3 regions of the Ruegeria sp. AN6 genome follow, and region 2 is predicted to be linked to each of the others. Evidence: riboswitches for the same ligand, from Rfam matches in the RefSeq annotation. Region 2 holds a riboswitch; each other region holds the start of a gene.
What was found. Region 2 has a riboswitch for cobalamin ahead of ACR0MQ_RS12395 (DUF1636 family protein). Riboswitches for the same ligand answer to the same signal wherever they lie in the genome.
Positions count from the first base shown of each region.

Region 1: another riboswitch for cobalamin. It lies ahead of ACR0MQ_RS16310 (DUF4198 domain-containing protein); the one in region 2 lies ahead of ACR0MQ_RS12395 (DUF1636 family protein).
Region 3: another riboswitch for cobalamin. It lies ahead of ACR0MQ_RS10970 (DUF1636 family protein); the one in region 2 lies ahead of ACR0MQ_RS12395 (DUF1636 family protein).

Region 1 covers NZ_JBQFWR010000011.1:21,200-25,410, forward strand. The annotation lists gene cbiQ (cobalt ECF transporter T component CbiQ) at 1-323, opposite strand, end outside; gene ACR0MQ_RS16300 (cobalt ABC transporter permease) at 323-904, opposite strand; gene cbiM (cobalt transporter CbiM) at 901-1,512, opposite strand; gene ACR0MQ_RS16310 (DUF4198 domain-containing protein) at 1,519-2,304, opposite strand; cobalamin riboswitch at 2,435-2,637, opposite strand; gene ACR0MQ_RS16315 (aldehyde dehydrogenase family protein) at 2,750-4,135, opposite strand; gene ACR0MQ_RS16320 (acetolactate synthase large subunit) at 4,132-4,211, opposite strand, start outside.
Region 2 covers NZ_JBQFWR010000007.1:15,556-19,766, reverse strand. The annotation lists gene cobN (cobaltochelatase subunit CobN) at 1-706, opposite strand, end outside; gene cobW (cobalamin biosynthesis protein CobW) at 712-1,767, opposite strand; gene ACR0MQ_RS12395 (DUF1636 family protein) at 1,764-2,144, opposite strand; cobalamin riboswitch at 2,230-2,432, opposite strand; gene ACR0MQ_RS12390 (NAD(P)-dependent oxidoreductase) at 2,578-3,525, shown strand; gene ACR0MQ_RS12385 (glycosyltransferase family 2 protein) at 3,822-4,211, shown strand, end outside.
Region 3 covers NZ_JBQFWR010000005.1:238,591-242,801, reverse strand. The annotation lists gene ACR0MQ_RS10980 (peroxidase family protein) at 1-103, opposite strand, end outside; gene ACR0MQ_RS10975 (catalase family protein) at 122-1,189, opposite strand; cobalamin riboswitch at 1,522-1,729, shown strand; gene ACR0MQ_RS10970 (DUF1636 family protein) at 1,968-2,324, shown strand; gene ACR0MQ_RS10965 (ABC transporter ATP-binding protein) at 2,321-3,106, shown strand; gene ACR0MQ_RS10960 (ABC transporter substrate-binding protein) at 3,123-4,070, shown strand; gene ACR0MQ_RS10955 (FecCD family ABC transporter permease) at 4,072-4,211, shown strand, end outside.

The DNA of each region.
Region 1 (4,211 bases), on a different contig from region 2:
GCCGCAAATCCAAAGAGGTTGAACATGGTGTCTCCGGGCATGGAGAATGGCAAAAGCACCAACATGAAGATGATAAAGCTGTCCATCATCGCCATATGTTTGAGAGTTCGGCGAATGGGCAACCGCGACATCAGCAACAGCCCGATCGAAACTGAAAGCGCGATCAACAATGACGGGATTGAACTTAGTGCAACGGTGAGGACGGCAAAGAGACATGTTATTACGATGCGCATCCGCGGATCCAAATCCACGATCACCCCGTAGGGCTCAATCCCACCTGCCTCGGCCAGAGTTTTGGCCTGGGGTTCCAGCGCATGTGCCATCAGGCGGCCAACTTGCGACGTGCGGCGAAATAGAACCCGACACCAAAGAGACCAACGATATACCCGATGCCCCCCAAAATACTTTGCATATCGTTATGTTCGCGATAGGCGGCAATTTCTCGGCGCAAGGGGCGGGTTTCGTCGCGCACCACTTTAGCGATCGCGGCGCGTTCTTGATCGGACAGAGACGCAACCATCACGGTTCCAACGCTTGCAACAGTCGTCGGCTGAGCACCGATCTCCTCAACCTCAGCGGCAACTCCCATGATTTCGGCCACCTCGTTTGCGGACATGGTCACTTCAGCCACATGGCCCGCGCCAAGATCGGCCTTGAAGGTATGCGCAACAGGTTTTGTGGGGATATACAAAAAGAACCCGTCCCCATCGGTAACGGTGTGACCTAGTTCAGCACCATCGGGGCCGTAGACGAAAACTTCCTGGTCGCTTGCCATATCGCCATTGGAGAACCCCAGCTCACCCTCGATCGCTTCGCCAGCGGGGAAAACCCCCGCGATGACCTTGTGTGCGAGGGCCGAAATCGGTGTGAGCATCAGTGTGGCAATAACAACCAGTTGTTTCATGTTAAAACCGCCTTTTTGAACAGTTCCGGTTTCACCTTGCGCGCCAACATCACGGCAAACCCCGTAAGCATGGCTTCTATGCCCATAACCGGTATATGGGCGAAAAACACCAGCTTAGCTGCAGGCAGGAACGCGTCACCGGACATCGCCAGTGAAATGGCAACAAACGCGGTTGTGGCTGCGATTGAGAACGCCCCCCCGATACCGGCCCAAATCGCCCCCTGAATGGGCGGGCCTCGGGCGATGAGGCGGCCAAAGATCATCCAGGTCAGTACCGCTGGCAGAGCAATGTTCACGGTATTGATCCCCAAAACGGTCAGTCCACCAAATCCAAAGAAAACAGCCTGTAGCAGTAGCCCGGCAAACAAGGCCGGAAAGGCGGCCCAACCGAGTAAAAGCCCTGCCAGGCCGTTCAGGATCAGATGCACAGAAGATGGGCCAATCGGCACATGAATCAGCGAAGCAACGAAGAAACTGGCTGACAGAACACCCGCTGTGGGAATGCGATCCAGATCCAGCGACCTCAGCCCCATTGCAATCCCGCCTGCAGCAGCGATCGCACCGCCGATTACGACAGGGTTCGAAAGAGCACCATCTACAATGTGCATAAGGATTTACTCCAGATCCCAGGCGCGGATCCAGATCACGGCATCCTGGCTCAGCTCTTTACCTTCATGCTCGGTTTTCGGACCAGAGCCCAAAGCGGCGAAACCCCAGTAACCAGCTTTGGGTACACCAAAACTGAAATAGCCATTCTCGTCCGAAATCGCGACCAGTGCACCACCTGGCAGCGGTGACACCGTCGGTGCAGCGGCGCCCGTGCCTTTCAGGTCAGGGGCGGCGGCGATGTATTCGATCTCAATCTCGACCCCTGCAACTGGTTTGCCTTTGCTCAGCACGCGACCCGTGAAAGTTGAGCCCGCAATGATGTTGTAGGGCTTGTTCAACGGCAGGATTTCTGTTGCCAGACCTTGCGGCTGATCCCAGTCGGTGGGCAATTCATTTCGGTTCAGATAGGCCTTGGTGATCTGCTGGATATAAATATCCTCAGATTCTTCGTAGTAGGGCGCAGGAACGGTCACCACCACATAGTCGCCCGAACGCTTCACCGGGACCGAGCCTTTGAACGCCTTGGCGCTGTTGTCTGGGCCGTCGAATGTGGTTTCTTCCAATGTGTCCAGCAGATCGGTTTTACTGCCGTTGTGGATCACATAGAATTCTTCCGGTTTTTCAAGCGTCATCACATGACCGGCTTCAAACGGGTGCCAGAATATCAGCTTTACCGGCACATCACCGGGTCGCTCGATCATCGTGTTTTCTGTGTATTCCAGTAGGAAATGAGTGCTCGCAAACGTAGGCATCACTGCAGCAGCTGCGGCTGCCAAAAACAATTTCTTCAAAACTCAGTCCTTCTCAGGTCGCGCCTTCCCCGGCACATATTTGGATTTGACTTGGGGAGGGCCCGCGTCCGTTCGTCGACCGAGACAAACGGATACAGCGCACACCCCGTCGCCGACAATGAGCACCCTTTCCGAGGGCGCGTGTTCGGCAGGTCTCCTGACTTGCGGGTCAAAGCGCTATGCTGGCCTTCCCGGGATAACCCAGTGGCATTGTCAGCCGCGCTCGCCGCTTACAGTTGCGGGGGCAGTTGCAGATTTGGCGCGAAGAGCACCGCACTACATTCCCTATTGCTTCCGGGGGAATCCCCCGGAACCGAACATGGCGTGTTCATGCCAGAACATGCAAAGCGCGGTCAACAATCGTTTCCGTCACTAAGCAGGCCATTTGCGAAATTAGAGTACCCTAATTCGCTCGATCAGTATCGGATCGATCCTGACAGCTTCATCACAGCCGTATTACAGCCATCTTATCTTGCGTCATGTCATGCATGGTATAGCCGATACCGCCGGTGTTGTACCCTGATTGACGGCGACCCGCGAATGGCATCCAGTCGACCCGAAAAGCAGTATGATCGTTCACCATGACGGCCGTGGCGTCCAAATACCGAACGGCATGCATTGCTGTATCCAGGGATTTGGTAAAGACCGACGCCTGAAATGCAAAAGGAAGAGCGTTTGCAGCGTCGTATGCAGCACTAAGATCATCATATTCATAAACACAAACAACCGGCCCGAAGATTTCGGAGGTGGACACACTCGCATCAGCCGGTGGGTTTAGAAGGACAGTCGGTGCATAGGTCGTTCGGCCCAGCCGTTTACCCCCTGTCATTACGCGGGCACCTCCCGCAACCGCTTCGTCTACCCATTGTTCTACTCGATCAACTTCACCCAGACGGATCAGTGGCCCACATTCCACGCTGGCGTCACGGGCATCACCCACCTTCAGCGCTGAGGCGGCTTCTGCCAACTTTCGAGCGACCGTTTCCGCCATCCCTGATGGAGCAAAAACACGCTGAACCGAGACACAAACTTGACCGGAATGATAAAATCCACCCTTGGTCAACAAGGGGATCATGGCATCAATGTCGGCTGTCTCATCGATGATAACTGGCGCCGCTCCGCCGTGCTCCAACGCGCATCGCGTCCCCGGCGCCAGCTTCGAGCGCAGCATCCACCCGACACGTGCCGATCCGATGAAAGAAAAGAATCCGACGCGCGCGTCCGTGATCATCCGTTCAGCTACATCATTTTGGCAAATCGCCAGATGGCACCACTCCTTTGGCAGGCCAGCCTCGTACAAGATGTCGACAAATGCTTCGCATGACAGTGGTGTATCAAGCGCCGGTTTGATGAGGACCGGGCATCCAGTGGCCACAGCCGGGGCCACCTGATGTACGATCAAGTTCAACGGATGGTTAAACGCGCTTGCGGCAACCACTACGCCGATGGGTTCACGCTGTGTAAAGGCAATCCGGCCCAATCCTGCTGCTGTCAGATCCATCGGTATTTCCCGACCCGCCATCTGACCGATCTCATGGATACACAGCTCGACACCATCAATGGCACGCGTCACTTCGATGCGCGCGTCAATCAAGGGTTTGCCACCTTCGCTGGCGATTAGCATCGCAAGGTCTTCCGCGCGGCTGGACATGATCCGGGCTGTATTCTTCAGAACCTCAATCCGCCTGTAAGCAGGCAACCAAGTGCCCCGATCACGGTGCAGACCGTGTGTCACATTCAGCATGACATTGATATCGTTCCAGCTTTTAACCTCGACACTGCCGATTTTCTCAAGATCAAACGGGTTCAGAACTTCAACAACATTACTCATATCAGACAGACCTTCGCCGCAAGCTCATCAATGAGGACACGTTGGTTTTCACTGTAATCGACCGGCAAGTCGATCA
Region 2 (4,211 bases):
CAATGGCCTCGAATCCACGCGATCGCACACTGCGGATCAAAGCCGCGATTGGGGCAGTGTCGGCAGAGGTCAGGTAGGCCCGGTAAAACGTGACAATTATGCGTTTTGCATCGCCCGAAAAAGCTGTGTCCGCCGGTATCACGCCACGATCAGGGCACCAGGCGCCGTAATCCGGTATGGTTTTTGCCCCCATCACCGGACCGGCATATAGTCCCGCCGCCAGTGCCATCTGCGCGAGTGCGGCCTGCGCCGCAACCTCTCCGCCGGTATCACACAGATGCGCCAAGCGCCGCAGGGTTGAGACGGGCAGGGTGGAGTACTCATCCAGCCGCGTATCTTCGCGCCCGTCCGCAGGCAGGACAGCCAGTGCGATCCCCTTGGCCTGTGCCAGTGCCAGAACCTGCTGCAAGCCGTAAGACCAATATGGCACGCCGCCAATCAGGCGGATCAGGACGCCTTTGGCCCCCTCAAGCGTCTGTTCCACATATGTGTCGACTGACAGGGGATGTTTTAGAGCTGTTAGGTTGGCCAACCGCAGGGTTGGCATGCGCCCGTCTGGCCCGCCACCGCGATGCCAGCCCGCCGCGAAAGCGCCAAGGTCACTGTCAGAAAAGGACAGCACCACCAAGTCCGCCGGGCTCTGGCCCAGATCGGTTGGGGTCTCGGTTTCCTCTAACCCGTGGCTTTCGCGGAAGACGACGTGCATGAATCTTACTCGGCGGCCTCGGTCACACCCACAAGGATATCACGGATTTTGGCCTCTTTGATATCATCATGCTCGGCGATGACCACAAGGCGCGAGCGGCGCTCTTCACCAGGTTCCCACGGGCGGTCATACTGATGACGTACCCGCGAGCCGACGGCCTGTACCAGCAGGCGCATGGGCTTGCCCTGAACCGCGGCATAGCCTTTGACGCGCAGGATGTTCAGTTCCTTTGCCAGGCGTTCGATCTTGGCGACCAGATCCAGCGGATCAGTCTGTTCCGGCAGTTCGACGATGATGCTTTCAAAATCGTCATGCTCGTGATCGTGATGACCATCATGATGGCTGGGACGCGCTTCCATGTCGTCCTCGGCGGCAGCTTCAAGGCCCAAGACAACGCGCACGTCCACGACACCTTCGGCGACTTCGACGACGGGTAGGGGGCGAGGGGCTTCGGCCGCGATGACCTCTTTGGCTTTGGCGACACCTTCGGGACCGGCCAGATCCGGCTTGGTCAGCAGGATGATGTCGGCGCAAGAGATCTGATCTTCAAACACCTCCGATAGTGGAGTCTCGTGGTCGATCGACTCATCGGCAAGGCGCTGGGCGTCTACCGCTTCGACATTGGGTGCGAACCGACCAGCAGCAACAGCTTCGGCATCGGCCAAAGCGATCACGCCGTCGACTGTGATTTTCGAGCGAATGTCTGGCCAGTCGAACGCTTTGAGCAGCGGCTTAGGCAGGGCCAGGCCCGAAGTTTCGATCAGAATGTGATCGGGGCGCGGCTCCAAGGCCATAAGCGCTTCGATCGTGGGAATGAAATCGTCGGCCACAGTGCAGCAGATGCAGCCATTGGCCAGTTCCATGATATTTTCTGCTGGGCAATCCGGGATTGCGCAGGATTTCAGGATATCGCCATCGACACCCACATCGCCGAACTCATTGACTACAACAGCCAAGCGCTTGCCTTGCGGGTTCTGCATCAAATGCTTGACCAGCGTCGTTTTGCCCGAGCCCAGAAAGCCGGTGATCACGGTGACGGGCAGTTTTTCGAGATTGCTCATTTCAGCGCTCCAATCGGGGGAATACGGGCCGCGCAATTCTTGCGGAAGTGTTCGGGGCGTTCACGCCATTTGACCAGCCCGTCCTCGGTCTGAAGGTACTTGGTGGCACCTTCAATGATGGTTTCGACGTGATCGGTTTCGCTCAGATGTTTATAGACGAATGTCCATCGATCAGGTCCACCACGCAGCACGATAGAACAGCCCTCATCGCAGTTTGAAAGGCATTCTACTGCTTTCAAGGTGATGCCTTCGGGCAGGTCAGCCTGTTCTAGCGCTTTGTGCAGCAATGTGCCGGGGCGTTGGGCGTCGTCTTCGACGGGTAGGCCGCGACGACAGGTGGTGCAGACCAGCAGTTCGACCGGTGTGGTGTCGGCCATGTCTCTCATCCCCCCAAATCCTCTTCGTGGGGGACGGGGTTTCATGTGGGCTGATTAAAGCCCCACACCGGAACACCCCGTCCGGTTTCATCTTCGGGCGTTGGCAGGTCTCCCGGCTTGCGGATGTCAGAGCGGTGCTCTGTCGGATGTCCCGCCTTCCCGGCATTCGCCAGTGGCTTGGGCACCCTCTCCGGTCACGGTCGCGGGGGCGGCTGCGTTTGACGGAAATTCCGCTGACGCATTCCCTTTTCATCTGCTGCTGCAGACACCAACACTTGGCTCTTGGGACAGCATTACCCCCCTTGTCAAGCGAGTCTCGCTCAACAGTGCGTACAGGGGCAAAAAAGCGACCTCTGAGGGTCGCTGGACGGCATGACTTAGGTCAACGGGCGTGTTGGCATGTGCATCGAAAGACGAACAGGGAGAGCGTCATATGAAAGTAGGCTTTATCGGGCTGGGAAACGTGGGCGGAAAATTGTCGGGCTCGCTGCTGCGCAATGGGATTGACCTGACCGTTCATGACCTCAACCCTGATCTTGTGTCCGGTTTTGTCGCGCAGGGTGCGAAGGCAGCTGAAAGCCCCGCCCAATTGATGCGTGATTGTGACGCTGTGATTACCTGTCTGCCATCTCCTGCCGCCTCGGACGCGGTAATGCAGGAGATGCTGTCCGAAGTGACATCCGGTAAGATCTGGATGGAAATGTCCACCACCGACGAAGCGGAAGTAAAACGATTGGGTGCTTCGGTGATCGAACGTGGGGGGGCTGCAGTTGATTGCCCGGTATCGGGCGGATGTCATCGGGCGGCTACGGGCAATATTTCGATTTTTGCAGGCTGCGATCGGGAAACATTTGAGTGCATTCTGCCGTTCCTGACGACGATGGGGCGCCGCGTTTTGCACACAGGCGATCTGGGATCGGCCTCAGTGTTGAAGGTGCTGACAAACTATCTGGCAACTGCAAATCTGATCACTTGCGCCGAGGCCTTGGTGACCGCAAAGGCTGCAGGGATGGATCTTGGTACGACCTATGAGGCGATCAAAATTTCGTCGGGCACATCATTTGTGCACGAAACGGAAAGCCAGGTGATTCTGAATGGGTCCCGCGATATTTCATTCACCATGGATCTGGTCAAAAAGGATATCGGTCTGTTTCAGGAGGTCGCCGACCGCGCCGGGGTGCCGCTGGAGATAAACCCGGTGATGATGGAAATCTTCGACGACGGAATCGCTCGCTACGGTGACCGGGAACTTTCCCCTAACATTATCAAACGCCTTGAGGAAGCTACAGGACTGGATATCCGTGCTCCGGGGTTCCCCGCGGAAATGCAGGATGATGAGCCGGAAGAGCCGGGTTACGAAGTGGTTCCTCAGAATCGGTAAAACATAATGTGCTGATGTTCATGAAGAGTTTCGTTTGATGATGCCACAGCTATCTGCGGTTCGGAGGTGGCTATTCGGATTGTCGCGGGAAAGTTCTGATGAAGTCAGCGGTTAACTCAATATTAGTTGGCGCTGAATGCAAATTGAGTTCCATCATTTTCATCAGACCCCCTCCCTGGAGGGGCCGAGGTGCGGTAGCCAGTTATTCCTGGGACTTGCTTCGTTGGACAAATTTCGGAGGCTATTCTAAACAGATCAACAATAGTCCGATAATGGCACAGGCAAGAGTTTAACTTATGGGAAACGAGACCTTTCTCATCGTGACGACGATGAAGAACGAAGGGCCATTTATGATCGATTGGGTGGCTTACAACCGCGCAATCGGGTTCAATGATATCCTGATCTATACCAACGACTGTTCTGATGGCACAGATGTCATCGGTGATCGGATGCAGGCCTTAGGCTGGGCGCATCATGAGCGCAACAAGGTTGGACCACGCGCTGCGCCCCAGAACCGGGCTTTTACCCGATCTCGCAGTCATCCAAGCTATCAGTCCGCAAATTGGATCATGAGCCTGGATGTGGATGAATACATCAATATCCGTTTGCCTGAAGGCAATGTTCAGTCACTGGTAGAGGCAAGCGGTGAAGCTGATGCAATATCGATCTGTTGGCGTATGTTCGGA
Region 3 (4,211 bases), on a different contig from region 2:
GGTGCACCCGCGCTGCATTCGCAAGCCTCATGGCTGAGATATAGCTTGTCGTGCGTGGTGCGATCTTGAACCCAAGATTGATAAGATCATCAATATTCAGCATCTAAATGGCTCCAATTGATCATCGGTTTGGAAAACGGGCGCGGGCGAGGCTGAGGTAAGTCTTAAGCCGGATTGCGTTGATCGGGCCCAGAGGTTTGTGCTCGGCGGTCACACGCCATGGCGAAAATGACAGGGTATCACCATCGAGCGGATCAAATTCTGCATCTTTTTCGATGGTAATATCTGCGATGGGTGTAACCGTGCGATGAAACGGGTCAAGTGGTGCGTCTGGCTTTGGATCGCAGGCCCATCTGACGCGGTTATCGAGCGGATCGAAGTCGCCATCGTTACGCGGTGGTTCGATTATACAGAACTCAAATCGATTGCCGTCACTGGCGACGTCCTGACGGAGTTTCAGGCTGATGCCGTCATGCTCGTCCACCGGTTTAGTTGCTACCTTATGTCGAACGCTGCGGGCGAGGTATCGTACTGTCAGGTCAGTCCCCAGCCGATAGGGCGTCGTTGACCAGAAATGCGCCTCGAATGGCGACTGCATGTAGTTGGAGGCAAAATCGCTCGCAGTCTGAAGGCGTCGCCTGCCTTTTTGTGTGGCAAATGCGCGAAACAGGGCCACCAACCCTCGAACGATCAGCTTCAATGACCAGCTGCGACGCTTATTTGCCGCGTGTTGTAGGGCTTGCAGTGTGGCGATCAGGCTGCTTAGCCGTTCATAATCGTCGGAAAGGTAGCTGGGGAAAGTGTCCCGATCGACAAGAACAAAGTCGAACTCATCGCTGATTTGCGAGATGTTGAGTTGTGAAAGTGCCTCGACGTCGATCAGTTTGGTGCCCGGCACATCAAATAGTTTGACCGCCATTCCATGGGCATCGGTTTTACGATCGTCCAGATGCGCACCGTTGGAAAAGCGAACTGCTGCAGAATAACTTGCTGCCTTTTCGAAAAGGCCATGGCGCAACCTTTCCGGCAGATCGTCCCGGATTGTGAAAGTGGCTTTGACACACCCATGGCTGCGCCCATGTTGCGCTCTTAACCTTCGACCTTTCCACTTCGCGATCGCTTCAAAATTCTGGTCGATGATATCGTCAACCACGTCTTCTGGTGAAGCGTTTGGCAAATAATGTGTCAACGAACCCCCTTTTCCCGAGCAAGCCCAGGCAATAATTAACCTCTACAAAGAAATCTGACAGCCAACCCCTTCTAAATGCCCGCAGATTAACCCTTTTTGGTTTTTCTTTCAAATGAAGTGACTTATGGCAGCCTTACTGCCTCATTCCTTTTGATCTCAAACAGCCGTTTTCGCATCAGAATGAAGTCTACCGGTCAATAGTTGGTAGGGTGGGATCCATCGATTTACGACTTCAAAACGGACACGGTTGGCGCCGTATTCGCTAGTATTGCGTTGGCTTACCTTCGAAGACTTAAGCTTGGAGAAAGTTATTGACGCATTTCTTGATCTCGGGCACTCAGGCAGCAGATGGTTCCCAACGATACGTCAGAGGGATGAAAAGGGAATACGGTGAGGAATGCCAAGCGGCGCCAATTCCGTAACTGCCCCCGCAACTGTAAGCGGTGAGCTATGCCAAATAGCCACTGACCCCAAGGGTCGGGAAGGTTGGCCAAGCGCGGACCCGCAAGTCAGGAGACCTGCCATCAATTGTTCAACCAACCCGGGGCGGGGCGTCCTGGAAGGAGGTATTGATGACACGTTTCACACGTGTGCACACGACTGGCAGCTCCCGTCTGCGCTTGGAAACAAGCGGAGTGAGAAATGCGAAAATCGCTGATCAATACATTGTCGACAACGTGAACCGCCGACGCGGGGTGCCCAAAGCGGTGTTCAGAATATTTAAAGCGTTACGATATAACATTACAAAAACCTTAATTGCGCAATAAACGGTGGCGAGATGACGAACAATGTTGATCATATCCTTCTTGTCTGCGCGAGCTGCAGAAGTGGCGAAAGTGCAAACAAAGTACCCCAGGCGTTGAAGCATAGATTGCCGAGGGAATTTGTGATCCGCTCTGTGAATTGTATGGCGGGTTGTGAAGGGCCAACCACCATCGGCTTTCAGGCCCGTGGCAAAGCACAATATCTATTTGGTGACATTTCTACAGATGAAGATTTGGACGCGATCGTTGAATTTGCCCATCAGTATCTGCGGAGTGGCGATGGTTGGACAAATGCCACTGATCGGCCACGGGCATTGTTCACAAAAACTCTCTCACGCCTGCCGCGTATTGAGCTTGAGGAAGCGCTATGACCAAGCAAAGCTTTCTGATTGCCGAAAATCTGGAATATTACGCGCTTAACGGAGATATCTTGTTGCAAGGCGTTTCGTTCACCTTGGACGAAGGCGCTATTCTTGCGATCGCTGGTCCGAACGGGGCAGGTAAAACTACGCTTTTGAATCTACTCTGTGGTGCCGAGGCACTGGCATTGGGGGATGTGCGTATGAATGGACAAAGCCTCAAGCACCTATCCGCAAAAGAACGCGCCCGCATGATAGCCGTTGTCAGCCAGCAGGAATTTCCTGACGGGCGTCTGTCACTGCGTGATTATGTGGCATTGGGTCAGATTCCCATTCGCGCAGATCGCTCGGCCGAAGATCATGCATGCGAACTGAACCGGATACTTGACCTCACTGATCTGGCTCCATTGGCAGAAAAGCGGATGGCTCAGCTTTCTGGGGGCGAGCGTCAGCGTGCGCATATTGCGCGCGCCTTGGCACAAAACCCCTCTTTGCTGTTTCTCGATGAACCCACCAATCATCTGGACCCAGACGCAAAGGGGCGGATGCTATCGCTGGTCGCTGATCTTGGGGTCACAGTGGTAATGATCGTGCACGATCTGGTCATGATCCCTGAATTCGCTACACATGTTGCTTTGATGAAATCCACGCGCCTGACCGGATTTGGCACGGTCGCCGAAGTTCTGACGCCCGAACGGGTCCGTGAAACCTTTGGCGTGGATTATCTGTGCTTTCACCATGAGGGTCGCGTGATACCGGCTCTTGATATCCGAAGAACCACTGTTTCTACATAAACTCAGGAGAATATTGATGAAACACATCTGGTCCGTGGCTTTGGTCACTGCCATTGCAAGCAGCGCTGCAGCGCAGGAAGTCACCGTGGACAATTGCGGCGAACCCCTTGTGTTTGAGACGTTGCCGGAACGGTTGGTCGTGCATGACATGAACATGACGGATATGGCTTTTGCTTTGGGGCTACAGGACAAGATCGTCGGCCTCACCGGGATCACCGGCTGGTACAAGACCAGCCCGGAATTCGATACCTTGCGGGGTGACATTCCGGAGCTCGCGCCGAAATACCCCACTGTTGAGAATCTCGTCGCAGCGGACCCAGATTTGTTTTTCGCGGGCTGGTATTATGGAATGAAACCGGGTGGGGATGTGACACCAAACACATTGGAACCCTTCGGGATCAAAACCATGATCCTGACAGAAAGCTGTGTGCATTTGGACAAGGATCGCCCCGAGTCTAGCATGGACCTGCTGTTTGACGATGTTCTGCGTCTTGGCAAGGTTATGCAGGTCGAGGACAAGGCCGAGGCGCTAGTGAGTGAATGGAAAGACGAATTGGCCGCGATCGAAGCGCAAACGACCGAGCTGCCGAAGCCTCGAGTTTTCTTGTTGGATGGTCCGGCGGATGCACCGTTCACTGCTGGGAAGTTTGCCATTCCCGATGCTATGATCGCTGCGGCGGGTGGTGAGAATGTCACCCATGACATGGATACAAGCTGGGGCCGTAGTTCCTGGGAAGCCGTGGCCGCATCTAACCCCGAATTCCTGGTGCTGCTGGATTATCAGACCGGCAACGGCGCAGCAGATACCTTCAAATTCCTGCAAGAGCATCCGGTGATGTCGCAGACAGATGCCGTCAAGAATGAGCGTTGGATCGGCTTGCGGTACGAAGAATTGACACCTGGCCCCGCAAATATTGAGGCAATCTCGAAAATGGCTCAAGCGATGCATCCGGGCCTCAACTGATATGGGCCGATTTGGCCTAACACTTCTGCTGGGGGCGGCTATTTTGGCCGCCCTTGTGCTGGTTTCCACGATTTGCGGAACCACCTCGATCCCGGTGTCTGAGACATTTACCGCTATTATGCGTGGCACGGGTATCGACGA